One region of the Pseudomonas spirodelae genome, then DNA from elsewhere that is predicted to be linked to it. Evidence: predicted binding sites of a transcription regulator. Region 1 holds the regulator's gene; the other holds the start of a gene.
What was found. Region 1 encodes LexA, which represses DNA repair genes until DNA is damaged. Its sites were predicted from a motif close to CTGTNTNNNNANACAG; they were not measured.

Region 1 (14,843 bases):
CCGACAAGTTCGGCCTGGCGCAATTGCACCAGCTACGTGGCCGAGTCGGCCGCAGCCACCACCAAGCCTACGCCTACCTGCTGACGCCACCGCGCAAGCAGATGACCGACGATGCACAAAAGCGCCTCGAAGCCATCTCCAATGCCCAGGACTTGGGGGCCGGCTTTTTGCTCGCCACCCACGACCTGGAAATCCGTGGCGCCGGAGAGTTGCTTGGCGACGGCCAGAGCGGGCAAATTCAGGCAGTCGGCTTCACCTTGTACATGGAGATGCTCGAACGCGCGGTGAAATCGATTCGCAAGGGCGAGCAACCCAACCTCGACCAGCCGTTGGGTGGCGGCCCGGAGATCAATCTGCGCGTGCCGGCACTGATCCCCGACGATTACCTGCCAGACGTGCACGCACGCCTGATCATGTACAAACGCATCGCCAACGCCAGCGACGAGGAAGGCCTAAAAGACCTACAAGTAGAAATGATCGACCGCTTCGGACTGCTCCCTGAGCCAAGCAAGAATCTGGTGCGCATCACCCTACTGAAACTGCAGGCAGAAAAGCTCGGGATCAAAAAAGTCGACGCTGGCCCGCAAGGTGGCCGCATCGAGTTTGCTGCCGACACCTGCGTCGACCCACTAACCCTGATCAAGCTAATCCAAGGCGCACCCAACCGTTACAAGTTCGAAGGTGCAACGCTGTTTAAATTCCAGGTGCCCATGGAGCGCCCGGAAGAGCGATTCAACACCTTGGAAGCTCTGTTTGAGCGCCTGACTCCCTCTACTTAAAGGACCGACCCATGCGCACCCTCCACACCCTCGCCCTGCTGCCGCTCGTACTGCTGTGCATACTCAGCAGCACGAGCGCCTTAGCCGAAAGTCTTTACCAGGTTGAGGTGATCGTATTCCGCCAAGCAGGCGAAGCGATCTCTGCCGGCCAACTGCCGCCCGACAACTGGGCGCAGAACGCGCTGCCGGTGGATGGCAGCAACAGCCGCAACACCGCACTGAATGCCGAAGCAGCCAAGCTCAACCCATCCAGCGGTTATCAGGTATTGCTGCACCAAGCCTGGTCGATGAGCCTGGGCGACTCAAGCAGCCGCGTAGCCATCAGCACTGGCAACGAGCAGTTCGGCCACTACCCCGTCGAAGGCATCCTCGAGCTTAAGGCCGGTCGCCTGATTGAATTGCAGAGCGACATCTGGATCAACCAGCTCGATGCCAACGGCAGCCTCATCGACAGCGAGCGCATCAAACAAAACAGCCGCCTAAAAAGTGGTGAACTGACATTTGTCGATAACGGCAGCACGGGCCTGCTGATTCGTGTCAGCTCGCTGTAAAAACCCAACATAAAAAAGGGCCGCATTGCGCGACCCTTTTCTGCCTATCAACACGGACTCAACTGCTCAGCACGCGCGCCAATACGGCCTTAACCGTATCCATGCCTTCGTCCAGCGCACGCTCAATTTCAGCCATAGTGATCAGGGCGCGAGACTTGCCAGCAGCCGGGTTCACCACCAGCGCCAAACAGGCATAGGGCAACGCCAACTCACGCGCCAATACGGCTTCTGGCATCCCAGTCATACCGACAATATCGCAGCCATCACGCTCCATCCGTGCAATTTCAGCTACCGTTTCCAGACGCGGCCCCTGAGTACAGCCGTAAACACCATGACTGCTGAATGCGCAGTGCTCGGCGGTCAACGCATTGCTCAGCTTACTGCGCAGCCCTGCATCGTAGGGATGGCTGAAATCGACGTGGGTAACATGCTCCAGTTCACCCTCAAAATAGGTGTGCTCACGGCCGTAGCTGTAATCGATGATTTGATGCGGCAAGCAGAAGTGCCCGGTCCCCATGGCCGTATGAATCCCCCCCACCGCGTTCACTGCAATCACCGCCTTGGCACCCGCCTCACGCAACGCCCAGAGGTTGGCGCGGTAATTCACCTGATGCGGCGGGATACGATGCGGGTGCCCGTGACGCGCCAGGAATAACACCTCACGCCCAGCATAATCGCCCCTCAGCACCGCAGCAGAAGGCGCGCCATAAGGCGTATCAATGTGCAGCGCGGCCTTGATGGTCAAACCGCCCAACTTGGTCAGGCCGGTGCCACCGATAATCGCGTAAACCGTCATCCATTCGTCCTCAGTCGATTAATTGCGCATCACGCAAACTGCCAAGCGCAGCAAGCCAACGCGGATCCTGCCGATATTCAACACCTGGGAAAGCCCTACGACGCATGCGCGCAAGCCCCATGGGCGGTAGAACATTGAGCCGCTGCAAGGCAGCCAAAGCCAGCTCTGCTGCTGCCCGGTCATTGCACACCAAACCCATGTCACATCCCGCCGACAGCGCTGCCTCGATACGGCACGCCGCGTCACCCACTACATGGGCGCCGGCCATGGAAAGATCGTCACTGAAGATCACGCCCTCAAAACCTAACTCACCGCGCAGAATGTCCTGCAACCAGCGCCGCGAGAAACCAGCCGGGCTGTCATCCACCTGCGGGTAGATGACATGAGCGGGCATTACCGCTGCCAACTGCTGACTTAACTGACGAAACGGCAGCAGGTCCTTGGCTCGAATGTCATCCAGGCTGCGCTCATCGACCGGAATGGCCACGTGAGAATCCGCCTCAGCCCAACCATGCCCCGGGAAATGCTTACCGCAAGCAGCCATACCGGCAGCATTCATGCCGCGGATAAAGGCGCCGGCCAGCTGGGTTGCGCGCTGCGCATCGCCTTCAAAAGCACGACTACCAACCACCGCACTGCGCTGATGATCGAGATCCAGCACCGGCGCAAAACTCAGGTCCAAGCCAGCAGCCAGCACTTCAGTGGCCATCACCCAGCCACACTGCTCAGCCAAATGTTCGGCATTGGCGTTATCGGCCAGCGCACGCATGGCCGGCAGACGCAAAAAACCCTGACGCAGACGCTGCACACGGCCGCCTTCTTGATCGACCGCCAACAGCAAATCGGGCCGCACAGCGCGAATGGCCGCAGACAGTTCGCGTACCTGGCGCGGGTCTTCGATATTGCGTGCAAACAGAATCAACCCGGCTACCTGCGGCTGGCGCAGAAGCTGTCGATCCTCCGCCGTCAGCCAGGTACCGGCGATATCCAGCATTAATGAACCGTGCATGGGTGAACTCACAAGTCATCCTTAAATAAGAGGCGCGGCCGCCCAATCGGGACAGGCGGCCTCGTCAATCTGAACCGCACAGCGGGCCGGCACCCGCGCAAACAGCGTCAGCAAATCACTGTTGCGCATGCGCACACAGCCATGGGACAACGCTACGCCCATGGGCTCGCTGTCCGGCGTACCGTGTATGTAGATATAGCGGCGAAAGGTATCGACAGCGCCCAAACGATTGCGCCCTAGCTCACAACCGCTGAGCCAGAGAATACGCGTAAGAATCCAGTCACGACCGGGGAATTGAGCATGCAACGCTGACGACCAGACCTCGCCCGTCCAACGTCGCCCGCGCAACACGGCACCACTGGGCAAGCCAGCACCAATCTTCGCCCGCACCTGGTGCAAGCCGCGCGGCGTACAGCCGGAGCCATTGCGCTCACCTGCACCATTGAGCGCGGTGGAAACACGCAGGCGAAGGTGCAGCTGCCCATTGGCAAAGCCATACAGGCACTGATCGGCGAGGGAAATATGCAGAAAATCGAGAGCAATCATGGGCGGCTAGCTTAGCGGATAGCATCCACCAAGCCCACCCGCCGAGGTCAAACTTTGCTGGGGACCGCGGGAGTCTTGGTGCGCGGTTTAAGCTGGGCGCTGGCCAGGGCTTCATCGGTCAGGCCGGTTTCCGAACGCATGCCGGCAGCCAGAAATGGCACCATCAAACGCATCACCTGCTCAATCGAGGTATTAACCCCAAAATCAGTTTCCGACATAGCCCGTAGGGCCTTGATCCCGGACATGCTGAACGCTGCAGCGCCGAGCATAAAGTGCACCCGCCAAAACAGCTCCAATGGCGGAATGCGTGGAGCGGCTTCATGCACCAACTGCATGTAGCGACGGAAGACCTTGCCGTACACCTCTTCCAGATATTTACGCAAATGCCCCTGGCTTTGACTAAACGCCAAACCAAGCAAACGCATGAATATTGAAAGATCGTTACCGCTGCGCGGCTTTACTGCCAGCGCCTGCTCGACCAACAGCTCAAGCAGCTCTTCTAGACTGACCTTGGCATCGGGCTTAGCCTGACGACGATCCAGCTCGCGCTCCAGGCTTGCGCAGAAAGGCCCAAGGAAGCGTGAAAAAACCGCCTGAATCAGGGCTTTCTTCGAGCCAAAGTGATAGTTCACCGCGGCCAAGTTCACCCCAGCCTTACTGGTGATCAAACGCAGAGACGTTTCTGCGAAACCCTTCTCCGCAAAAAGCTGCTCTGCCGCATCGAGAATGCGTTCAACGGTTTCCGACTGCGCCATGACTTTTTTCATCTGAACAAACACTTGTTTGAAACATACGTTTCAGCTACCTGCCTTGTCAAGCGGGGCCGACCATCTTGTGGCCGACTGGTCACACATCGCCCAGCAACCCCGAATCCCGACCCTGGCTAGCCACCCTGCAACACCTGAATAGTAGCGCCACGCGAGTGACTATATAGAGATGAATAAAGTACAGATCAGAACGTAAGGATTGCCAACCTGCAATCACTGTATATAATCCCAGTCACTGTACAAAAAGACAGAGTCGATCATGCTTAAACTGACGCCGCGCCAAGCTGAAATTCTCGCCTTCATCAAGCAATGTCTTGAAGACAACGGCTATCCGCCTACCCGCGCAGAAATTGCCTTAAAACTGGGTTTCAAATCACCCAATGCAGCGGAAGAACACCTCAAGGCGCTTGCCCGCAAAGGCGCCATCGAAATGACCCCCGGAGCTTCGCGCGGCATTCGCATCCCAGGCTTTGAGCCCAATGCCGAGGAAGAGCCAGGCTTGCCGGTAATCGGCCGTGTAGCCGCCGGCGCACCCATCCTCGCGCAGCAACACATTGAAGAATCGTGCCGCATTAACCCAGAATTTTTCCATCCCAAAGCCGATTATCTGCTGCGCGTACGCGGCATGAGCATGAAGGATATCGGCATCCTCGATGGTGACCTACTGGCCGTACACACGACCCGTGAAGTGCGTAATGGCCAGGTAGTCGTGGCACGCCTCGATGATGAAGTTACGGTCAAACGCTTCAAGCGTGAAGGCAACAAAGTCTGGCTGATTGCCGAAAACCCGGAGTTCGCGCCAATCGAAGTGGATCTGGCAGAACAGGATCTGATTATTGAAGGCCTGAGCGTCGGCGTTATCCGCCGGTGAAGCGACAAGTGAGGCCTTTCTAACGCAGTACCGACAATGCAGGCAATTTGCTAACACCTGCGAGTGGAGGATCTATGCAGTTCCCACAATCACTGAACCGTACACAACTACCGCTGTTCGATGCTTTTCTAGCCTCAACCACGCCACCCTTGTTTGCCGAGAGCGGCGAACTGCCTTGGCAGGATGATGAGGGCGAAGCATTCAGTGAACTGTCGTTGCGCGGCGCAGCAGGACACTGCCTAAATTTACTCGCACCGGTATTGCGCCAACTCAGCGAGAACCATGACGAACGCTGGTTGACCCTGATCGCCCCACCATCAAGCTTGACCCAAGCGTGGCTACGCGAGGCAGGCCTTAACCGCGAACGTATCCTGCTGCTCCACCCACGCGGAGAGCAAAGTCCATTAGAGCTGGCCCAACAGGCCTTGAAGCTAGGCCGGAGCCATACCGTCGTCAGTTGGCTTCACCCTCTTGAGCGCCAGGCACGCCAACGCCTTGTTCAAGCGGCCCACCAAGGTAAGGCACAAAGCCTAAATATCAGCCTGGGATGATCGACCAGTGCAACGCACAAGGAATGTGCATTTTTAGCCACTAGGTCCTTGCTAAAAGGGCCACCTGCAACTAACAGAGCACGCTAAGCCAGCGCTGAAAAAGCCCTACTTTCAATGCAGTACACGCGGCCCTTCTTCATGCTGAAAGTTATTTTCAGCTAAGCGCCCAGCCATTTGCACACCGACATTGAGCATGGCTTTGGCCACTTCAACATGCTGCCCCTGCAGAAACGCTTTGGCGTCGGCAGAAAAATCCAGCACGACCAACGACTCTTCATCCTCTGCACGGCGCAGGGCAATGCGTCCGTCAGGCAGTTCGACAATTTCCAGGAAGGATGTAGGCATTGCGTTAGCTCTCCACGAAAGACCGGCATTGTAACAGCCGACCTGAGCCCGCCCTAGCCCACCGGTCAAATCAGCCTGTCACCATTCGCTCAATGTTTCGCGAAAGCGCTGCGCCAGAGCCTTCAATTGTTGCCGCCACGCCTCCAGCGCCTGATGAGTCAGGGGCTCGACTTCATCATCCAAGCTAACCGCAGTTATCAGCGGCGTACTAGGGTCAACTTTGACCTTCTTACCCGCTTGAGGCGGCTGAAATAGCGCGGCATACGCTTTCAGCAACTCAGCAACCCAGCTATCAGCTGATTGCGCCAACTCAACCAACTCGCCCAGCTCCTGGCTCGGCGCGGCTTGCAACACAGCCGGAGTGAGAAAGCGCTCAGCCTGCGGAGCGGAACTATCAGGCAAGCGGTAATAGCCAGCAATCTCATGGCACAGCCCTAGCAGGGCCCCATAAAGATGAAACAGCGCCGCCTCACGCTCAGCCTGAATCAAAGCCAGCGCATTCATGTTCTGTGCTTTCTCGGCGTTACGCCAGGAGTCTAGCGCCAGGCCTGCATAGAAGATTTTCTGATTAGTACGGGTATAGAGCTCATTGGCCATTGCGGCGCCCTCCATTACGGATTGGATAAGCATACGCGCACTCGCCCACGGCAAGCGCGCGTACAGCTAGATCAGCTCTTATCTTCGACTTTCCACTTACCGCCATCGAAGAATGCACGCCAGCCGGTCGGCTTGCCATCGACCTCAGTCTGCACGTACTGCTCCTTGGTTTTGCGACTGAAACGAATCACCGCAGCACGACCTTGAGGGTCCTTCTTCGGCGCATCACAAAGGAAGTGATACTTGGGATCGATTTCATCGCGGTGTGGAATCAACTCCAACACCAGCGGAGCGCGGGTTTCACGGTTCTTCGGAAACTGGCTAGCGGCCAAGAATAAACCCGAGGCACCGTCACGCAAGATGTAAGTGTCGTTGACCTTCTCGCACTTGAGCTCCGGCATTTTCACCGGGTCCATTTTCGGCGGTGCCGCTTCACCGCTTTTCAGCAGTTTGCGGGTGTTCTTACATTCGCTGTTGGTACAGCCGAAGAACTTGCCAAAGCGCCCGGTCTTGAGCTGCATCTGGCTGCCACACTTGTCGCAGTCCAGGCTCGGACCTTCATAGCCCTTAATACGGTACTGGCCCTGTTCAACCTCATAACCCACGCAATCTGGGTTATTACCGCAGATATGCAGTTTGCGGGTTTCATCGAGCAGATAGGCATCCATAGCCGTCGAACAGATCGGACAACGGTGCTTACCGAGCAACACGCGCGACTCAGACTCACCTTCATCGTCAGCGGCGATTTCATCACCCGGTACCAGATTGACGGTGGCCTTGCAACGCTCTTTAGGCGGCAACGCATAGCCCGAACAACCAAGGAACACACCGGTAGACGCCGTGCGAATGGTCATTGGTCGCGCACAGTCGCGGCAGGCGATATCCGTCAGCGTAGGTGTGTTGGCACGCATGCCGTTAACGCTGTCGCTTGCAACTTCAAGCTTCTTCTTGAAGTCACCGTAGAACTCGTCTAGTACATTTTTCCACTCGCGCTCGCCGTGAGCCACATCGTCCAGATTTTCTTCCATACCGGCTGTAAAGCCGTAATCCATCAAATTGGAGAAGCTTTCGGACAAACGCTCGGTGACGATGTCACCCATTTTTTCAGAGTAGAAACGGCGGTTGTGTAATGCCACATAACCACGATCCTGGATGGTGCCGATGATCGCTGCATAGGTCGAAGGACGGCCAATGCCGCGCTTTTCCATCTCTTTAACCAGGCTCGCTTCCGAGTAGCGCGCCGGCGGCTTAGTGAAGTGCTGGCTCGGGTCGAGCTTGACCAGCTTGAGCACTTCGCCCTGATCCATTTCCGGCAGTACATCATCGTCGCCCGGCTTACTCAGCTGCGGCAGCGCACGGGTATAACCGTCGAACTTGAGAATACGCCCCTTGGCGCGTAGTTCGAACTGCGCAGCCGTCACCGTCACAGTGGTCGACAGGTATTCAGCCGGTGGCATCTGACAGGCCACGAACTGGCGCCAGATCAGCTCATACAGGCGCTCGGCGTCACGCTCCATGCCTGACAACTGGGTCGGCTTGAGGTTGACGTCGGAAGGACGAATCGCTTCGTGCGCTTCCTGTGCACCTTCTTTACTGCTGTAGGCAATCGGGTTGGCTGGCAGGTACTTCTTGCCAAACTCGCCTTCAATAAAGTCACGCACCATGCTCACAGCGTCAGCCGAGAGGTTGGTCGAGTCAGTACGCATATAGGTGATGTAGCCAGCCTCATAAAGACGCTGGGCCATCATCATGGTCTTCTTCACCCCAAAGCCCAGGCGGTTACTGGCAGCCTGTTGCAGGGTGGAGGTAATAAACGGCGCGGAAGGCTTGCTGCTGGTCGGCTTGTCTTCACGCTTGCTGACGGTGTAGCTAGACGCTTTTAGCGTAGCCAAGGCCGCCATGGCCTGGGCCTCGCTCAGCGGCTTGAAGGCAGCGCCGTTCTCGCGCGCCACTTCGAAGCGCACATTCGCGCCTTTGGCCGTGCCTAGATCGGCATGCACTTCCCAATATTCTTCGGGGACGAACGCGCGAATCTCTTTTTCACGTTCGACCACCAGCTTTACCGCTACCGATTGCACGCGGCCGGCAGACAGACCACGGGCAATCTTGGCCCACAGCAATGGCGAGACCATGTAGCCCACCACGCGATCGAGAAAGCGCCGCGCTTGCTGGGCGTTAACCCGGTTGATATCCAGCTCACCGGGCTTGGAAAACGCGTCCTGGATGGCCTTCTTGGTAATTTCGTTGAACACCACGCGCTTATAGCGGCTGTCATCACCGCCGATGGATTCGCGCAAGTGCCAGGCAATGGCTTCCCCCTCGCGGTCCAAGTCGGTTGCGAGATAGATGGTGTCGGCATCCTTGGCCAAACGGCGCAATTCCTCGACCACCTTCTCTTTGCCTGGAAGGATCTCGTACTTGGCTTTCCAGCCATGCTCGGGATCAACCCCCATGCGCGCGATCAGCTGGCGCTTGGCTTTTTCCTTGGGCGACAGCGCAGGTACTTCACCTGCAGCGGCTTTGCCACGCTTGGCCGGCTCTTTGGCGGTGCTCGCCGAACCACTGGTGGGTAGGTCACGGATGTGGCCGATGCTCGACTTCACCACGTACTCGTTGCCCAAGTACTTGTTGATGGTCTTGGCCTTGGCCGGGGATTCCACGATGACCAGCGATTTGCCCATGGATTGGAAATTTCCTGAATTCGGTAAATAAATGCGGGAGGCGCGGTGACTGCCTGTTAGCGCGGCACCGCTATATATAGTGGCGGTCCGGCTAAGGTCAAGCGCAGCGGTGGCCCGATGTCAGCTCAAGGCCGAGTAAACAATGCTGTTTCAGCCTGAATCAAAGCAAAGCGTGGAACCGTCTCGCCGTCCACCTGAACGCTCTCACAGAACATCTCAAGCGGCCTCACCCAAAGGCCAAACTCGCCGTACAGCGCCTGATAGACCACCTCCAGCTGCTGCGTTTCAGAATGCTGCGCCACGCCAAATACCCGGTATTCCGGGCCTTTGTAGTGACGATAGAGGCCAGGCTGTAACTGCATGGATGAATTCCTTAAAGATTTTCTACTAAAAACAAAAACCGGGGCACTTGGCCCCGGTTTTCCACCTTCTACATCGACTACAACTTAGATGCGTTCGAAGACGGTGGTGATGCCTTGGCCGAGACCTACGCACATGGTCGACACACCGAAGGTGCCACCATTCTGCTTCATCACGTTGAGCAGGGTACCGGAGATACGCGCACCGGAACAACCGAACGGGTGACCCAGAGCGATTGCGCCGCCGTGCAGGTTGACCTTCTCTTCCATCTTATCGAGCACTTTCAAGTCCTTCAGCACAGGCAGAGCCTGAGCAGCGAAGGCTTCGTTGAGCTCGAAGAAGTCGATGTCATTGATGGTCAGACCCGCACGCTTAAGGGCTTTATGAGTCGACGGTACTGGACCGTAACCCATGATCGCCGGGTCAACACCGGCAACAGCCATGGCACGAACCACTGCCATTGGCTGGATGCCGAGGTCCTGAGCGCGCTGAGCACTCATGACGATCATGCAGGAAGCGCCGTCAGTGATCTGCGAGGACGTACCTGCAGTCACGGTGCCGCCCTTCGGGTTGAACGCTGGCTTCAGTGCAGCCAGGCTCGCCAGGGTGGTTTCCGGACGAATGGTTTCGTCGTAGTCGAAGACCTTCAGGAAGCCATTCTCGTCGTAGCCTTGCATCGGGATGATTTCATCCTTGAACTTGCCTTCAACGGTAGCTTTCTGAGCCAGACGGTGCGAACGCTCACCGAATGCATCTTGCTGCTCACGGCTAATGCCATGCATTTTGCCGAGCATTTCAGCCGTCAGACCCATCATGCCCGAGGCTTTGGCCGCATACAGCGACAAGTGCGGGTTTGGATCAACGCCGTGCATCATGCCAACGTGGCCCATGTGCTCCACACCGCCGACAACGAACACATCGCCGTTACCGGTCTGGATCGCCTGCACAGCAGTGTGCAGCGCGCTCATGGACGAACCGCACAGGCGGCTCACAGTCTGGCCAGCAGCGGTGTGAGGGATCTGGGTCATCAGCGACGCCATGCGTGCGATGTTCCAGCCCTGCTCCAGGGTCTGGTTAACGCAGCCCCAGATTACGTCTTCCACTTCAGACGGATCGACCTTGGTGTTACGTGCCAGCACGCCACTGATCAGGTTGGCCGACATGGTCTCGGCACGGGTATTGCGATGCATGCCGCCCTTGGAACGACCCATTGGGGTACGACCGAAGTCGACAATGACTGCATCTCTAGGATTCAGGCTCATAAATTTACTCTCGCTCTAGTCTGTCCGCGATTAACCGAAAAACTTCTGGCCCTTAGCGGCCATTTCGCGAAGCTTGGCAGTCGGGGTGTACAGCGCGCCCAGCTCGGCATATTTGTCGGCCAGGGCAACGAACTCAGCCACACCGACGGTATCGATGTAACGCAGCGCACCACCGCGGAAGGGCGGGAAGCCGATGCCGTAAACAAGACCCATATCGGCCTCGGCAGCGGTCTCGACGATGCCATCTTCCAAGCAACGAACAGTTTCCATGCACAACGGGATCATCATCCAGTTGATGATGTCTTCGTCGGTGACTTCACGCTGCTCAAAGATGATGGGCTTGAGCACTTCGAGAACAGCAGGGTCAGCAACTTTCTTCTGCTTGCCGCGCTTATCCAGCTCGTAGGCGTAGAAGCCTTTACCGTTCTTCTGACCCAGGCGATCAGCTTCGTACAGTGCATCGACTGCCGAGCGACGATCGTCTTTCATGCGGTCTGGGAAGCCTTCGGCCATTACGTCGCGACCGTGATGACCGGTGTCGATGCCGACCACGTCCATCAGGTACGCCGGGCCCATTGGCCAGCCGAACTTCTCCATCACCTTATCGATGCGCACAAAGTCGACGCCCGCGCTGACCAGCTTGGCGAAACCACCGAAGTAGGGGAACAGCACGCGGTTGACCAGGAAGCCTGGGCAGTCATTGACCACAACCGGGGTCTTGCCCATTTTTTTGGCGTAAGCGACGGTTGTAGCCACAGCTACGTCGCTGGATTTCTCGCCACGAATAACTTCAACCAGCGGCATCATGTGCACAGGGTTGAAGAAGTGCATGCCAACGAAGTTTTCCGGACGCTTGAGCGCCTTGGCCAGCAAGCTGATGGAGATAGTCGAGGTGTTCGACGCCAGGATTGCATCCTCACGTACCATGCCTTCCACTTCAGCCAGCACGATCTGCTTGACCTTAGGGTTTTCGACGACCGCTTCGACAACGATGTCGACAGCGCCGAAATCGCCATAGGACATGGTCGGACGAATGGCGGTGAGGGCTTCTGCCATCTTCGCCGGGGTCATACGACCTTTAGCAACACGGCCACCGAGCAGCTTGGACGCCTCGGCCAAGCCCATCTGGATACCCTCTTCACGGATATCCTTCATCAGGATCGGGGTGCCCTTGGACGCGGACTGGTAGGCAATACCGCCACCCATGATGCCAGCACCGAGAACGGCAGCCAGCTTCACGTCTTTAGCGATTTCGTCGTGCTGTTTGGCTTTTTTCTTAAGATCCTGATCATTCAGGAACAGGCCGATCAAGCTGGCAGCCACTGGCGTTTTAGCCAGTTTAACGAAGCCGGCAGCTTCAACTTCCAAGGCCTTATCGCGCCCCATGTTGGCCGCTTTCTGGATGGTCTTGATGGCTTCAACCGGCGCTGGGTAGTTCGGGCCAGCCTGTCCGGCCACGAAACCTTTGGCGGTTTCAAAGCACATCATTTGCTCGATCGCGTTGAGCTTGAGCTTTTCCAGCTTCGGCTGACGCTTGGCCTTGTAGTCCAACTCGCCAGAGATGGCGCGCGAAATCAGGTCAAGTGCAGCAGCTTGCAGCTTGTCAGCAGCAACCACGGCATCCACTGCACCCATTTTCAGGGCATCAGCGGCTTTGTTCTCTTTACCGCTGGCAATCCACTCCACAGCGTTATCAGCACCGATAACACGTGGCAGACGCACAGTGCCGCCGAAGCCTGGGTAGATGCCCAGTTTGACTTCCGGCAGGCCCACTTTGGCGCTTTCGGCCATGACGCGATAATCCGCAGCTAGGCACATTTCAAAACCACCGCCCAAGGCGATGCCATTGATCGCGACTACAGTCGGAACATTGAGGTCTTCAAAATCACTGAAGATCTTGTTGGCTTCGAGGTTGCCAGCCACCAGCTCTTCGTCCGGCAACTTGAAGTTGTCGACGAACTCGGTGATGTCGGCGCCGACGATAAATACGTCTTTGCCACTGGTGACAATCACGCCTTTGATCGAACCATCAGCCTTAATTGCATCAACGGATTGACGCAGTTCATTGAGGGTAAGACGGTTGAATTTGTTGACGGATTCACCCTTGAGGTCGAATTTCAATTCGACGATGCCACTCTCAAGAGCCTTAACCGTGATGGCTTTACCTTCGTAAATCATCAACTGATCTCCACGGTATGGAAGCTGAACAGTACACATCGGAGCCAACCAGCAAGTTACTCAACGGCATGGCCGCATCAGAGTAACCCCAATCAGCCTGGCACACCCACCGACGCGATATTCGGGTTGTAAAGGCGATGGATTAAGTAAGCAAACGCTCAATTCATACGCCCGTTTGATTTGGGTGTGCACACCTTCAAGGAAAAGCCATGACTTGTCAATTGGCCCGTAACGGCGGCAATAACGTACAAAAAGTTACGCTCAAACGCGCACTGGCGCCCCGATAGCTTCGCCTCGAAAAAGCAGCCATTCGCTGCGATATAGCGCTACTTATCGAGAAAACCACGCAAAAAAGCGCACCCGCGACGACCTAGCAAAATATTTTAGCTACAGGTACAGTCGTCTCAATACGGCCGTGTTTATGACACCCGTAACTAAAACAAAAACAATTAAAGCCCAACCAAGGGCGCACGGAGTTTCCTTATGTCGAGGCGCACGCTTGCCATTGCTTTGAGCACCCTACTGGCAATCACACTCCCCCTGTTCAGCGCCGCAAGCCAAGCCGCTGAAACCGCCACCAGCCTACGTAACCTGCACCAGCTACGTCTTGCCGCGCAAAAAACGCTGGGCGATTTTTATATGTTTAACGGTATGGAAGGCGATCAACGCTATGCGCGGATGATCAATGAGTCGCTCAGCGAGGTGAACACCCAGCTAAGCGCGCTGAGAGACATGCCTGGCGAGGGCTCAAACGCCCTGCGCTCGCAGCTTGACCAGCAATGGAAAGGCTACCAGAGCGATCTCAATAACCTGATTAACGCACTAAAAACCCAGGGTTATACAGACCTACAGCCGGTGGCCGACCTGGCCGCGCGCAACCAACAGCTGATGAGCCTAAGCCAGGAGCTTTACAGCAAGATTCAGCAAGAAGGCAGCTACAGCGTGCCCACACTGACCCAGCATAGCCGCGAGCAAAGCCTGTTGATGCAAGGCATCGCTGTGGATTACGCCTCACGTAGCACTTCAGTGGGCGCCACTTTTATGGGCGGCGGCGATGCACGGCCGATTGAGGACATGGTCAGCGAGTTCGCCAGCAAGATGGCGACACTGCAGAAAGCCCCGCAAAACACCCCGCAACTTAAGCAGTCCTGGGGCGAGGTCGCGACCAAATGGCGCTACATTGAAAAATCGTTGATTAACTACAACGAAAACAGCGTGCCCTTTCTGGTCAGCAAGTATTCCAACACCATTATTCAGGGCATCGAACAGATTTCCACCCAGTACGCAGCCACCGATCTCTGATCGCCTCGGGCGCACTCAGCACTCGCTCCAGCGGCTTGCCTGGGCACAGGCAAGCGCGGTGCTTGCAAAGGCCTTTGTTAGCCTCAGGCTCTGGCCTTGAGAAAGCCGACAACTTTTTCCAGTGCCGCGCCAGCGCCCCGCTCGCCCCAGCATATCGAGAGCATCTGATCAGTCGCTTCAACCTTGAACGCATCCGCCGGCAATGCCTGCAACTCGGTCAACAAGGTCTCATCGGCGCAGGGCTCGCG
Region 2 (14,843 bases), on a different contig from region 1:
CGCCGCCCGAGGCCACTTTGGCCAGGGCTTTGAGCGGTTGGCCGGGGTTAGCGCTGACCAGAAACTCCAATTGCTCCAAGCCATTGGGGTGCGGCTCGCTGTTGCTGTTGGCGCTCAGCTTGATGGTAAAGCGTCCGCCGGGCATGCCGAGGGTTTGCATCTCCACTTCTACCGCGTTGGCCAGTTGGTCGGCGGCGTTATTGCGCAGCGTACTGAGTTCCGTGGCTTTTTCCTGGTAATGCCGTTCGAAGGCTGTCAGCTCCTCGCTGAGGCGCTCGGCCGCCTGGTCGTCAGCGTTGAGGCTTTCCAGTTCTTCGAATAACTGTTGCTGCATCGCCCCTAGTTCGGTTGGCTGGATACGGTGCTTGCGTGCCAGGGTGTAGATCGCGTCCAGGCGCTCTTCCATCTGTTGCAGGCGCTCAGGGTCAGCATCGAAGTGGTCGAGAAAGCGGTTCAGCTCGCCGACGGCTTCTTCAACTTGGATCTGTGCACTGGCCAGTAGGTTGGTCGCTTCGCTCAGCGCGCCTGGCTGGCCCTGGAAGTTGCCAAGGCGGTTGAGGCTGTTGGTAAGGGCGGACAGCACGTTGCCGGCATCATTCTCGCTGCATTGTTCAATCACCAGGCGACAGGCGCTGAGTAGGCTTTCGGCATTGGTCAGGTTTTTGTGTTCCTGCTCCAGTTGCTCAAGTTCATCTTCGCCGAGGGCTAGATTATCCAGCTCTTCCAGTTGGTAGCTGAGCAGTTGGTGGCGAGCGCGCTGCTCGTCACCGAGGCTGGAAATCCGTTGCAGTTCATTCTTGGTTTGTTTCCAGCGCTGCGCGGCGAGTTGCACCTGGCGCGCCAGCTCCTGGCTGCCGGCGTATTCATCAAGCAGGCGGCGGTGGGTCTCGGGTTTGAGCAGTGACTGGTGTTCATGTTGGCTGTGGATGTCGATCAGCAGCTCGCCGAGCGCCTTAAGGTCGCCTTGTGGGCTGGGCGCGCCATTGATGTAACCGCGCGAACGGCCTTCGGCAGTAATCACGCGACGGAGGATGCACGGCCCGTCGTTGTCCAGGTCGCGTTCGGCCAGCCAGGTGCGGGCTTCTGGGATGTCGCGCAGGTCGAAGCTGGCGAGGATGTCGGCCTTGTCCGCGCCAGGGCGCACCACACCGCTGTCGGCGCGATCACCTAAGGTCAGGCCGAGAGCGTCGAGCATGATCGACTTGCCAGCGCCGGTTTCGCCGCTGATTACGCTCATGCCGGCATCCAGTTCTAGATCAAGGTGTTCGACAATGGCGTAGTTGTGTACGGACAGGTGCACCAGCATGGCGAGGGCCTCCCAAGTTCATGTCTGGTTATTTATACAGTGTTTTTTTATGGGCTGACAATCCGTCTTTCATCCTTGAAACGATAATTTTTGACCCCATATAACCGCCAGGTACGTGAGTTAAGGCTCGCGACAGAATTCAAAAGGAGAGACGCATGGCTGACGAACAGACCCTGGATACGCAGAACCCTGATCCACATACAGCTGCCGAGGCTGCTGCGGGTGATGATCTGGTTGCTCGCGTGCATGCGCTGGAAGAGCAGCTGGCTGCTGCGCAGGATCAGTCGCTGCGCATGGCCGCCGATCTGCAGAACGTGCGCCGTCGCGCGGAGCAAGATGTAGAGAAAGCGCACAAGTTTGCGCTGGAAAAATTCGCCAACGACTTGTTGCCGGTGGTGGATAGCCTGGAGCGCGGCCTTGAGCTGTCGAATCCAGATGATGAAGCGATCAAGGCGGTGCGTGAGGGCATGGAGCTGACGCTCAAGTTGTTCCTCGACACCCTCAAGCGCTTCCAGTTGGAAGTCATTGATCCTCATGGTGCGCCGTTTAACCCTGAGCACCATCAGGCGATGGCGATGCAGGAAAGCACCAATGTTGAGCCCAATAGCGTGCTCAAGGTGTTCCAGAAGGGCTTCATGCTCAATGGCCGTTTGCTGCGCCCCGCCATGGTGGTGGTCAGCAAGGCGCCGGCAGAAGCGCCGCCATCGATTGATGAGCAGGCTTGAAATTCATCGAGCTGCCCCCATTTAACAGTCAAGCGTTTTAGTTCTACCGCCGCTGGCAATTAACCAGCGGCGGAAATATCAAAATTTCGGGAGAATGAATATGGGCAAAATTATCGGTATTGACCTGGGAACAACCAACTCCTGCGTCTCTGTTCTGGAAAACGGCAAAGCCAAAGTTATTGAAAACGCCGAAGGCACCCGCACTACGCCATCGATTATCGCCTATGCCAACGATGGCGAAATCCTCGTGGGTCAGTCGGCTAAGCGTCAGGCTGTGACCAATCCGCATAACACGCTGTACGCGGTTAAGCGTCTGATCGGTCGTCGCTTCGACGAAGAAGTTGTGCAGAAAGACATCCAGATGGTCCCTTACAAGATCGTCAAGGCGGACAACAATGACGCCTGGGTTGAAGTGAACGGCCAGAAAATGGCGCCGCCACAGATCTCGGCTGAAATTCTGAAGAAAATGAAGAAGACCGCCGAAGACTACCTCGGCGAGCCAGTGACCGAGGCGGTGATCACCGTGCCGGCTTACTTCAACGACAGCCAGCGTCAGGCCACCAAAGACGCCGGCCGTATTGCTGGTCTGGACGTAAAACGCATCATCAACGAACCGACCGCTGCTGCTCTGGCTTACGGTATGGACAAGGCTAAAGGCGATCACACCGTGATCGTTTATGACCTGGGTGGCGGTACCTTCGACGTTTCCGTGATCGAAATCGCGGAAGTTGATGGCGAGCACCAGTTTGAAGTGTTGGCGACCAACGGTGACACCTTCCTGGGTGGTGAAGACTTTGATATTCGTCTGATCGATTACCTGGTTGACGAGTTCAAGAAAGAAACCGGCATGAACCTTAAGGGTGATCCGCTGGCGATGCAGCGCCTGAAAGAAGCTGCCGAGAAAGCCAAGATCGAACTGTCTTCGAGCCAGTCGACCGACGTCAATCTGCCGTACATCACTGCAGACGCCACTGGTCCTAAGCACTTGAACGTGAAGATCTCGCGCGCCAAGTTGGAAGCGCTGGTTGAAGACCTGGTGCAGCGCACCATCGAGCCTTGCCGCATTGCGTTGAAAGATGCCGGTATTGATGTGGGTGCGATCAACGACGTGATTCTGGTCGGTGGTCAGACCCGTATGCCGTTGGTGCAGAAGCTGGTAACCGAATTCTTCGGCAAAGAAGCACGTAAGGACGTTAACCCGGACGAAGCCGTTGCCATGGGTGCTGCTATCCAAGGTGCCGTATTGGCCGGTGACGTGAAAGACGTGTTGCTGCTCGACGTATCGCCGCTGACCCTGGGTATCGAAACCATGGGTGGCGTGATGACCGCGCTGATCGAGAAGAACACCACCATCCCGACTAAGAAGTCGCAGGTGTTCTCGACGGCTGACGACAACCAGAGCGCGGTGACTATTCACGTGCTGCAGGGTGAGCGTAAGCAGGCCAGCGGTAACAAGTCGCTGGGTAAATTTGACTTGGCCGAGATTCCGCCAGCGCCACGTGGCGTGCCGCAGATCGAAGTGACCTTCGATATCGACGCCAACGGCATTCTGCATGTCGGCGCTAAAGACAAGGCCACTGGCAAGACTCAGTCCATCGTGATCAAGGCCAACTCCGGTCTGTCCGAGGAAGAAATCGAGCAGATGGTGCGTGACGCTGAAGCTAACGCTGAAGAAGACCGCAAGTTCGAAGAGCTGGCCAGTGCCCGCAATCAAGGTGATCAGCTGGTGCACGCCACCCGTAAGATGATTACCGAGGCTGGCGATAAGGCGACTGCCGACGAGAAGACTGCAATTGAAGCGGCGCTGAGCGCGCTGGAAGTGGCGGTTAAGGGCGACGACAAAGCTGAAATCGAAGCCAAGATGACCGCGCTGTCCGAAGTGACCGCTCCGTTGGCGCAGAAGATGTACGCTGAGCAACCGCAGCCAGGTGCTGCTGAGCAAGGTGGCGAAAAAGCCAAAGACGCCGGTGACGACGTGGTTGATGCTGAGTTCGAAGAAGTCAAAGACAACAAGTAAGCGCAAGCTTATGCCGCTTTGGCCGGGTGTGACGCGAGTTGCGCCCGGCATGATTCGCCGCGCGGGAGCTTGCTCCCGCGTTGGCGTGTCTGGAGTAGACGATTTTAAGGTGTTGAAGACTTATGGCTAAACGTGACTTTTACGAGGTGCTCGGTGTTGAGCGCGGTGCCAGCGAGGCGGAGCTGAAAAAAGCTTATCGTCGCCTGGCCATGAAGCATCACCCGGATCGCAATCCTGACGACAAGGCCTCGGAAGAGAAGTTTAAGGAAGCCAACGAGGCTTACGAAGTGCTCTCCGATGCCGCTAAACGCTCGGCGTACGATCAATACGGCCATGCCGGCGTTGATCCGCAGATGGGTGGCGGTGGCGGTCCAGGTGGTGCGAACTTCTCCGATATTTTCGGTGATGTGTTCAGTGACTTCTTCGGTGGCGGCGGTGGTCGTGGTGGCGGTCGCGGTGGCGCCCAGCGCGGCAGTGATCTGCGTTACACCCTGGAGCTGGACTTGGAAGAGGCGGTGCGTGGCACCACAGTAACCATTCGTGTGCCGACTCTGGTCAATTGCAAACCATGCGATGGCTCTGGGGCTAAGAAGGGCACTACGCCTGTGACCTGTACCACCTGTGGCGGTATTGGTCAGGTGCGCATGCAACAAGGCTTCTTCTCGGTGCAGCAGACCTGCCCGCGTTGCCACGGCCAGGGCAAGATGATCACCGATCCGTGCGGTTCATGCCACGGTCAGGGTCGAGTCGAAGAGCACAAGACGCTGTCGGTGAAGGTGCCGGCTGGTGTTGATACGGGCGACCGTATCCGTCTTACGGGTGAAGGTGAGGCGGGCGCCATGGGTGGCCCGGCGGGTGATCTGTACGTGGTGGTGAACGTGCGCGAGCACGCGATCTTCCAGCGTGACGGCAAGCACCTGTACTGCGAAGTGCCCATCAGCTTTGCGGATGCCGCCTTGGGTGGCGAGCTTGAAGTGCCAACCCTGGATGGTCGGGTCAAGCTGAAGATTCCGGAAGGCACGCAAACCGGCAAGATGTTCCGTCTGCGCGGTAAAGGTGTGGCGCCGGTGCGTGGCGGTGGTGCGGGAGACTTGATGTGCAAGGTGGCGGTCGAAACGCCAGTCAAGCTCGACAAGCGTCAGCGTGAGTTGCTTGATGAGTTCCGCAAAACCCTGGAAGGCGACAGTTCACATTCGCCCAAGGCCAATGGCTGGTTTGAAGGCGTGAAGCGCTTCTTCGGCGACCTGTAAAACACCCGTGGCAGGCGGCGGTCGTTAGTGATCGCCGTCTGTCGCGCGGCTAGGAGCAGATGGTTATGCAACGAATTGCTGTGATGGGCGCCGCTGGGCGCATGGGCAAAACCCTGATCGAGGCTGTGCAGCTGGCGGATGGCGCAAGCCTGAGTGCGGCAATTGATCGTGCCGACAGCAGCCTGGTTGGCGTGGATGTTGGTGAGTTAGTCGCGCAAGGCAAGATGGGTGTCAATCTCTCCGGTGATTTGCATGCGGTACTGGATCAGTTTGATGTGTTGATTGATTTCACCCACCCCTCGGTCACCCTGAAGAACCTGGAAGTCTGCCGTCAGGCTGGCAAGGCCATGATCATTGGCACCACCGGCTTTTCGCCGGAGGAAAAGCAATTGTTAGCGGATGCCGGCAAGCAGATCCCAATCGTGTTTGCCGCCAACTTCAGTGTCGGCGTCAACCTGTGCTTGAAGCTGCTGGATACCGCAGCGCGGGTGCTGGGCGATGATGTGGATATCGAGATCATCGAAGCCCATCACCGCCACAAGGTCGATGCGCCGTCTGGCACCGCCTTGCGTATGGGTGAGGTAGTGGCCAATGCCCTGGGACGTGATCTGCAGAAAGTCGCTGTCTATGGCCGTGAAGGTCAGACTGGTGCGCGTGAGCGCGAAACCATCGGTTTTGCCACGGTGCGTGCGGGCGATGTGGTCGGCGATCACACCGTGCTGTTTGCGGCAGAGGGTGAGCGCGTAGAGATTACCCACAAGGCATCGAGTCGCATGACGTTTGCCAAAGGGGCGGTGCGTGCGGCGCTGTGGCTGCAAAATCGTCAGCCTGGGTTATACGACATGCAGGACGTGTTGGGCCTTAACTGAGACTGTTTGTCACAGGAATGGCTTTTGCCTGGGTATTACTCGCATCTGGCAGTGGACCCAAAAGGCGCATTCCTGTAAGCTTTCTGCTTTAGTGTGTCCACTAAAGTTGCGCAGAATGAATAAGATAAAAAAGCGGGGTGACGGTTCATACGTCATCCCGCTTTTTTACAATCTGCGTTTGCTTCACGATTTGATCTCCGGAGGTTTTCTTGAGTAAGCCAGCCCTTAAACCTGCCATTTTGGCTCTAGCTGATGGCAGTATTTTTCGCGGCGAGGCCATCGGTGCCGATGGCCAAACTATTGGAGAGGTGGTTTTTAACACCGCCATGACCGGCTATCAGGAAATCCTTACCGATCCTTCCTATGCCCAGCAGATTGTTACCCTGACCTATCCGCATATCGGCAACACCGGCACCACGCCGGAAGATGCCGAGTCCAATCGCGTATGGGCCGCCGGCCTGATTATTCGTGACCTGCCGCTGACCTCCAGCAACTGGCGTAACAAGCAGCCACTGGATGAGTACCTCAAGGAAAACGGCACCGTTGCCATCGCGGGTATTGATACCCGTCGCCTGACGCGCATTCTGCGTGAGAAGGGTTCGCAGAACGGCTGCATTCTGGCTGGCGATGACGCCACTGAAGAAAAAGCACTGGAGCTGGCGCGCAGCTTTCCGGGGCTCAAGGGCATGGACCTGGCCAAAGTTGTCAGCTGCACTGAGCGCTACGAGTGGTGCTCCAACGTGTGGAACCTGCAAAGCGACAGCCACCCAGAAGTGCCGGCCAGTGAGCTCAAGTATCACGTGGTGGCCTATGACTACGGCGTTAAGTGGAACATCCTGCGCATGCTGGTCGAGCGTGGTTGCCGCGTGACCGTAGTACCGGCGCAGACCCCTGCTGCTGAAGTACTGGCTTTGAATCCCGACGGCGTGTTCCTGTCCAACGGTCCTGGCGATCCTGAGCCTTGCGATTACGCCATTGCTGCGATCAAGCAGGTGCTGGAAACCGATATTCCGGTATTCGGTATCTGCCTCGGCCACCAATTGCTGGCCCTGGCCTCCGGTGCCAAGACCCTGAAAATGGGCCACGGTCACCACGGTGCCAACCACCCCGTGCAAGACCTCGACACCGGCGTGGTGATGATCACCAGCCAGAACCACGGTTTTGCTGTGGATGAAGACAGCTTGCCGAGCAATCTGCGCGCGATTCACAAATCGTTGTTCGACGGCTCCCTGCAAGGCATTGAGCGGACCGACAAGCAGGCGTTCAGCTTCCAGGGTCACCCAGAGGCCAGCCCTGGCCCGGCTGACGTTGCACCGTTATTTGATCGTTTTATCGAAACCATGGCCAAGCGCCGTTAAACCCGCCGACTGACCCCAGGATTCGAGAGAAAGAACATGCCAAAACGTACAGACATAAAAAGCATCCTGATCCTCGGCGCTGGCCCGATTGTTATCGGCCAGGCCTGCGAGTTCGATTACTCCGGTGCCCAGGCGTGTAAAGCGCTGAAAGAAGAGGGCTATCGCGTCATTCTGGTGAACTCGAACCCAGCCACCATCATGACCGACCCGGCCATGGCTGATGCCACCTACATCGAGCCGATCAAATGGTCCACCGTGGCCAAGATCATCGAGAAGGAGCGTCCGGACGCCCTGTTGCCAACCATGGGTGGCCAGACTGCGCTGAACTGCGCGCTGGACCTGGAAAAGCACGGTGTTCTGGAGAGGTTCGGCGTCGAGATGATCGGTGCCAACGCCGACACCATCGATAAGGCCGAAGACCGTTCGCGCTTTGACAAGGCGATGAAAGACATCGGCTTGGCCTGCCCGGTTTCCGGCATTGCGCACAACATGGAAGAGGCCTATGCGGTCCTTGAGAAGGTCGGCTTTCCGTGCATCATCCGTCCGTCCTTCACCATGGGCGGCACCGGTGGTGGCATCGCTTACAACCGTGAAGAGTTCGAAGAAATCTGCGCCCGCGGTATCGATCTGTCGCCGACCAGTGAGTTGCTGATCGACGAGTCGCTGATCGGCTGGAAGGAATACGAGATGGAGGTAGTCCGCGACAAGAAGGACAACTGCATCATCGTCTGCGCGATTGAAAACTTCGACCCGATGGGTGTGCACACTGGTGACTCGATCACTGTTGCTCCGGCGCAGACGCTGACCGACAAGGAATACCAGATTCTGCGTAACGCCTCGCTGGCGGTCCTGCGTGAGATCGGCGTAGAAACCGGTGGCTCCAACGTGCAGTTCGGCATCTGCCCGAACACTGGCCGTATGGTCGTCATCGAGATGAACCCGCGCGTGTCGCGTTCTTCGGCGCTGGCTTCCAAGGCCACCGGCTTCCCAATCGCCAAGATCGCCGCCAAGCTGGCTGTGGGTTACACCCTCGACGAGCTGAGCAACGACATCACCGGCGGTCGCACCCCGGCTTCGTTTGAGCCGGCCATCGACTATGTCGTGACCAAGATTCCACGTTTTGCCTTCGAGAAGTTCCCGAAAGCGGATGCCCGCCTGACTACTCAGATGAAGTCCGTCGGCGAAGTCATGGCGATTGGCCGCACCTTCCAGGAATCCCTGCAGAAAGCCTTGCGCGGCCTGGAAGTGGGCGTGGCCGGCTTTGATGAGAAGCTCGATCTGGCTGATCCGGAAGCCGAAAGCACCTTGCGCCGTGAGCTGACCGTGCCAAGTGCTGATCGTATTTGGTACATCGGCGACGCTTTCCGTGCGGGTAAAACCGTTGCAGAAGTCTTCGAACTGACCAATATCGATGAATGGTTCCTGGTGCAGATCGAAGACCTGATCAAGGACGAAGAGCGTATCAAGACCTTGGCGCTGTCCAGCATCGACCGTGATGCCATGTACAAGCTCAAGCGCAAAGGCTTCTCCGATATTCGCTTGGCCAAGTTGTTGGGTGTGACTGAGAAAACTCTGCGCAGTCAGCGTCAAAAACTCAAGGTGCTGCCGGTCTACAAGCGCGTCGACACCTGCGCCGCCGAGTTCGCCACCGACACCGCCTACATGTACTCGACCTATGAGGAAGAGTGCGAAGCGAATCCGTCGGGCCGTGACAAGATCATGATCCTCGGTGGCGGGCCGAACCGTATCGGCCAGGGCATCGAATTTGACTACTGCTGTGTGCATGCGGCGCTGGCGCTGCGTGAAGATGGTTATGAAACCATCATGGTCAACTGCAACCCTGAAACCGTATCGACCGACTACGACATCTCTGATCGTCTGTATTTCGAGCCGGTAACTCTGGAAGACGTGCTGGAAATCGTCCGTGTCGAGCAGCCGAAAGGTGTGATCGTGCAGTACGGTGGTCAGACTCCGCTGAAGATCTGCCGTGCCCTGCAAGAAGCCGGTGTGCCGATCATTGGTACTTCGCCTGATGCCATCGACCGCGCCGAAGACCGCGAGCGCTTCCAGCAGATGGTTCAGCGCCTTGGTCTGCGTCAGCCGGCCAACGCCACCGCACGCAGCGAAGATGAAGCGCTGGCAGCCTCGAAGGTTATCGGTTATCCGCTGGTGGTGCGTCCGTCCTATGTATTGGGCGGTCGTGCGATGGAGATCGTCTACCAGGAAGATGAGCTCAAGCGTTACATGCGCGAAGCGGTGAAGGTTTCCAACGACAGCCCGGTTCTGCTCGATCACTTCCTCAACTGCGCCATTGAAGTGGACGTGGATGCAGTATGCGACGGCGAAACTGTGGTGATTGGCGCGATCATGCAGCATATCGAGCAGGCGGGTGTGCACTCCGGCGACTCGGCGTGCTCGCTGCCGCCTTACTCGCTGCCGATGCATATCCAGGATGAGATCCGCGACCAGGTCAAGAAAATGGCCTTGGAGCTGGGTGTGGTGGGTTTGATGAACGTGCAGATGGCTGTGCAGGGCGAGGACATCTTCGTGATCGAAGTGAACCCGCGCGCCTCGCGTACCGTGCCGTTTGTCTCCAAGTGCGTCGGTGTTTCCCTGGCCAAGGTGGCTGCCCGTGTGATGGCGGGTAAGTCGCTGGCTGAAGCCGGTTACGCCAAGGAAATCATCCCGCCATACTTCAGCGTTAAAGAAGCGGTGTTCCCGTTCGCCAAGTTCCCGGGTGTTGACCCGATCCTCGGCCCGGAAATGAAGTCCACCGGTGAAGTTATGGGTGTCGGTGACACCTTCGGTGAGGCCTTCGCTAAGGCTCAGTTGGGCGCCAGTGAAATACTGCCAAACACCGGCTGTGCGTTTATCAGCGTGCGTGAAGACGATAAGCCGGAAGCTGTGCAGGTTGCGCGCGATCTGGTCGCGTTAGGCTTCGAAGTAGTGGCCACGGCCGGTACCGCCAAAGTGATCGAGGCCGCTGGTTTGCCAGTGCGTCGCGTCAACAAGGTGACCGAGGGCCGTCCACACGTGGTTGATATGATCAAGAATGACGAGGTCACCCTGATCATCAACACCACTGAGGGGCGTCAGTCCATCGCTGACTCCTACTCCATTCGTCGTAACGCTCTGCAGCATAAGATCTACTGCACCACCACTATTGCGGCGGGGCAGGCGATCTGTGAAGCGCTGAAGTTTGGTCCAGAAAAGACCGTGCGTCGGCTGCAGGAACTGCATGCAGGAATCAAGGCATGACTAAATACCCCATGACCGTCCAGGGCGCTCGCGCCCTGGAAGAAGAGCACGCGCACCTGACTAAGGTGCTGCGCCCCAAGCTGAGCCAGGAAATTGGTACGGCGCGTGAGCTGGGCGATCTTAAGGAAAACGCCGAATACCACGCTGCTCGTGAGCAGCAGGGTATGGTCGAGGCGCGTATCCGTGATATCGAAGGGCGCATGCAAAATGCGGTGATCATTGATGTCACCACGATCGAGCACACCGGCAAGGTGATTTTCGGTACAACGGTTGAGATCGCTAACTGCGAAACCGATGAAGCCGTGGTTTACCAGATCGTCGGTGAGGATGAAGCCGATATTAAGAAGCGCAAGATATCCGTTGGCTCACCTATCGCGCGCGCCTTGATCGGCAAGAGCGAAGGGGATGTGGTTGTGGTGCAAACACCGGGCGGCGCGATTGAGTATGAGATCGTCGAGGTTCGCCATCTCTAAGTCGGACTCGCGTGATGCGGGCTCGATCAGCTGGCTGCTGGCCCAGACGCTTTGGGTTGGCGGCCTCTGGCTGCTGCACTTTTTATTGCTGCCTGCGATTGCCAAGATTGGTCTAGCGTCATTGCTGGTCGAGGAGATCAGTGATGCGCTGCGGCCACTGCTGGTCGGTTTGGCGGCTGTCTGCGCCGGGTTACAGGTGGTGGTGTTGGTTCGCGCAGAGTCGCTGACAAGCCTGTGGCGCGATACGCGCGGGCAGTTGTTGTTAGTGGTTGTGGTGATGGCGGGAAGTTATTTCGCGGTGCCTAGGCTGCTGGCGGGAACTGAGCTGTGGTTGATGTTCAGCTACTTGGTTATGGCCTTTTGTGGCCTGCTGCTGGTGTTGCAGCCGCTACCGCAGCGGTATGTGCGCAAGCCTTAAGTCTTGGCTTTGCTTGTGATGGGTGATTGCAAAGGCGCTAAGCGCGCCTTGCAGTCACTGATCAATCAGCCGTGATGGCGATGAACGTTAGACAGGTTTTTGTTCACTTTCGGGTTTTTACGGTAAATCAGCGCCATTTTGCCAATCACCTGAACCAAGTCGGCTTTGCCGGCCTTGCACAGCTCGTTAATGGCTGCCAGGCGGCTTTCGCGCTCAGTGATGCGCAGTTGTACTTTAATAAGCTCATGGTCGCTCAGCGCGCGCTCCAGTTCAGCCTGTACACCTTCGGTCAAACCATTGTCAGCCACAATCAATACAGGCTTTAAATGGTGGCCGATAGTTTTGAATTGTTTCTTCTGCTCTTGAGTGAGCGGCATAATCTAATTCCTGCATTTAATCTGGTAAAAACGGTAACTAGTTTACCCGAGCGCCTTCGAGGCCGCCCAGATATTCATGCGTTACACATCCGAGGTATTGCGTGGCCCGTACCAAGAGCAGTCAAGGTTGGCTGAGAGAACATTTCAACGACCCTTACGTCAAAATGGCACAGAAGGATGGCTATCGTTCGCGCGCCAGCTACAAATTGCTGGAGATCCAAGAGAAGGATCGCATCCTTCGACCTGGTATCACTGTCGTCGATCTGGGTTCGGCGCCCGGTGGCTGGTCACAAGTCACCAGTCGGGTGATCGGCGACAAAGGCACGCTGATCGCCTCCGATATTCTTGAGATGGACAGTATCCCGGATGTCACTTTCATTCAGGGTGACTTTACTGAGGATGCAGTGTTCGATCAGCTTCTTGAGGCGATTGGAGGGCGTCCGGTAGACCTTGTGATTTCCGATATGGCCCCCAATATGAGTGGGGTGAAAGAGTCAGATCAGCCGCGCGCGATGTACCTGTGCGAGCTGGCGTTGGATTTGTCCACTCGCGTGCTGCGCCCGGGCGGTGATTTTTTAATCAAGATATTCCAAGGCGAAGGCTTTGCGGAGTACCACAAGCAAGTACGCCAGTTGTTCGACAAGGTGCAGATGCGCAAGCCTTCTTCCTCGCGGGATCGCTCCCGTGAGCAGTACCTGCTGGCGCGTGGATATCGCGGTATCAAAACGCTGAGCGCTGATTGAACGGTTGCGTGGTTGTCGCAGTCTGATTAGTAAATAAAGGGTTACAGACGGCGTCTGCCAGGGGTGGGCGTTGTGTAGTAAGTTAGATCGGTACATAACTGGTCGTCATGCGAAGTGCGCTTCGACACGGGGCCTGCTTCAGAGGGTAGCTAATTGAACGACATGGCAAAGAATCTGGTCCTGTGGCTGATCATCGCCGCCGTCTTGGTGACGGTGATGAACAATTTTTCCAGCCCGACTGAGTCGAACAAACTCAACTATTCGCAGTTTATCCAGCAGGTTCAGGATGGCGGCGTTAAGCGAGTGACGGTCGATGGCTTCATCATCAGCGGTACCCGTACCGATGGTTCTTCGTTTGAGACCGTGCGTCCGGCGATTCAGGATAACGGCCTGATCAAGGACCTGATGGACAACAACGTTGAGATCGTTGGTAAGCAGCCTGAGCAGCAGAGCATCTGGACTCAGTTGCTGGTCGCCAGCTTCCCAATTCTGGTGATCATTGCGGTGTTCATGTTCTTCATGCGCCAGATGCAGGGTGGTGCTGGCGGCAAAGGTGGGCCGATGAGCTTCGGCAAAAGCAAGGCGCGTCTGCTCACCGAAGATCAGGTTAAAACCACCTTTGCTGACGTCGCTGGCTGCGATGAAGCGAAAGAAGAAGTCAGCGAGCTGGTCGAATTTCTACGCGATCCGGGCAAGTTCCAGCGCCTTGGTGGGCGTATCCCGCGTGGTGTGTTGATGGTTGGTTCGCCGGGTACCGGCAAAACCTTGCTGGCTAAGGCGGTTGCCGGTGAAGCCAAGGTGCCGTTCTTCACTATCTCGGGTTCGGACTTCGTGGAAATGTTCGTCGGTGTCGGTGCATCCCGTGTGCGCGATATGTTTGAGCAAGCCAAGAAGCATGCGCCCTGCATTATCTTTATCGACGAGATTGACGCCGTTGGTCGCCATCGTGGCGCCGGCATGGGTGGTGGTCACGATGAGCGTGAGCAAACGCTTAACCAGCTGCTGGTAGAGATGGACGGTTTTGAAGCGAACGACGGCATCATCGTGATCGCAGCGACTAACCGTCCTGACGTGCTTGACCCTGCTCTGCTGCGTCCGGGTCGTTTCGACCGTCAGGTTGTGGTTGGTTTGCCGGATATTCGTGGTCGCGAGCAGATTCTTAAAGTGCACATGCGCAAAGTACCGATGGGTGAAGACGTTGCGCCTGCGGTGATTGCGCGGGGTACGCCGGGTTTCTCCGGTGCCGACCTGGCTAACCTGGTCAACGAAGCATCGTTGTTTGCGGCGCGTTCCGGTAAGCGTGTCGTCGAGATGAAAGAGTTCGAGCTGGCTAAAGACAAGATCATGATGGGCGCCGAGCGCAAAACCATGGTCATGTCCGACAAGGAAAAGCTCAATACAGCCTTCCACGAAGCCGGTCACGCGATTGTTGGGCGCCTGGTGCCTGAGCATGACCCGGTTTACAAGGTTTCGATTATTCCGCGCGGTCGCGCCCTGGGTGTGACCATGTTCCTGCCTGAGGAAGATCGCTACAGCCTGAGCAAGCGTGCGCTGATCAGCCAGATTTGCTCGTTGTTTGGTGGTCGTATCGCCGAGGAAATGACCCTGGGCTTTGATGGTGTGACCACCGGGGCATCCAACGACATCATGCGTGCCACCCAATTGGCCAAGAATATGGTCACCAAGTGGGGGTTGTCGGAAAAGCTTGGCCCGCTGATGTATGCGGAAGAAGAGGGTGAGGTTTTCCTTGGGCGCAGCATGGGCAGCAACCAGAGCAACGTTTCTGCTGATACTGCTAAGCTGATTGATCAAGAAGTGCGTAGCATCATTGATGAGTGCTATGGCATTGCCAAGCGCCTGCTGGAAGAGAATCGCGACAAGCTGGATGCGATGGCTGAAGCGCTGATGAAGTACGAAACCATCGACGCCGAGCAGATTGAAGACATCATGAATGGTCTTGCTCCGCGTGAGCCCAAAGGCTGGCAGGGCGGTGATGATAATAACGGCACGCCCACTGCGCCTGTTGAGGTCTCAAAGCCTGTGGGCAAG

Region 2: a site for LexA is predicted at 1,331-1,346, ahead of recN (DNA repair protein RecN). Genes of this name have one in related genera too.

The regions. Positions count from the first base shown of each region.
Region 1 is NZ_JAYEET010000026.1:50,666-65,508, reverse strand. It holds gene mfd (transcription-repair coupling factor) at 1-779, shown strand, start outside; gene SOP97_RS08825 (CsiV family protein) at 791-1,330, shown strand; gene SOP97_RS08820 (S-methyl-5'-thioinosine phosphorylase) at 1,389-2,126, opposite strand; gene nagZ (beta-N-acetylhexosaminidase) at 2,137-3,135, opposite strand; gene SOP97_RS08810 (L,D-transpeptidase) at 3,157-3,681, opposite strand; gene SOP97_RS08805 (TetR/AcrR family transcriptional regulator) at 3,729-4,436, opposite strand; gene lexA (transcriptional repressor LexA) at 4,708-5,319, shown strand; gene sulA (SOS-induced cell division inhibitor SulA) at 5,394-5,870, shown strand; gene SOP97_RS08790 (hypothetical protein) at 5,982-6,215, opposite strand; gene SOP97_RS08785 (DUF6586 family protein) at 6,294-6,812, opposite strand; gene topA (type I DNA topoisomerase) at 6,884-9,493, opposite strand; gene SOP97_RS08775 (DUF1653 domain-containing protein) at 9,619-9,855, opposite strand; gene fadA (acetyl-CoA C-acyltransferase FadA) at 9,940-11,115, opposite strand; gene fadB (fatty acid oxidation complex subunit alpha FadB) at 11,146-13,293, opposite strand; gene SOP97_RS08760 (hypothetical protein) at 13,777-14,595, shown strand; gene SOP97_RS08755 (hypothetical protein) at 14,679-14,843, opposite strand, start outside.
Region 2 is NZ_JAYEET010000035.1:67,360-82,202, reverse strand. It holds gene recN (DNA repair protein RecN) at 1-1,306, opposite strand, end outside; gene grpE (nucleotide exchange factor GrpE) at 1,462-2,031, shown strand; gene dnaK (molecular chaperone DnaK) at 2,132-4,048, shown strand; gene dnaJ (molecular chaperone DnaJ) at 4,171-5,298, shown strand; gene dapB (4-hydroxy-tetrahydrodipicolinate reductase) at 5,364-6,167, shown strand; gene carA (glutamine-hydrolyzing carbamoyl-phosphate synthase small subunit) at 6,377-7,525, shown strand; gene carB (carbamoyl-phosphate synthase large subunit) at 7,562-10,783, shown strand; gene greA (transcription elongation factor GreA) at 10,780-11,256, shown strand; gene SOP97_RS10470 (DUF4149 domain-containing protein) at 11,228-11,674, shown strand; gene SOP97_RS10465 (YhbY family RNA-binding protein) at 11,740-12,051, opposite strand; gene rlmE (23S rRNA (uridine(2552)-2'-O)-methyltransferase RlmE) at 12,153-12,794, shown strand; gene ftsH (ATP-dependent zinc metalloprotease FtsH) at 12,957-14,843, shown strand, end outside.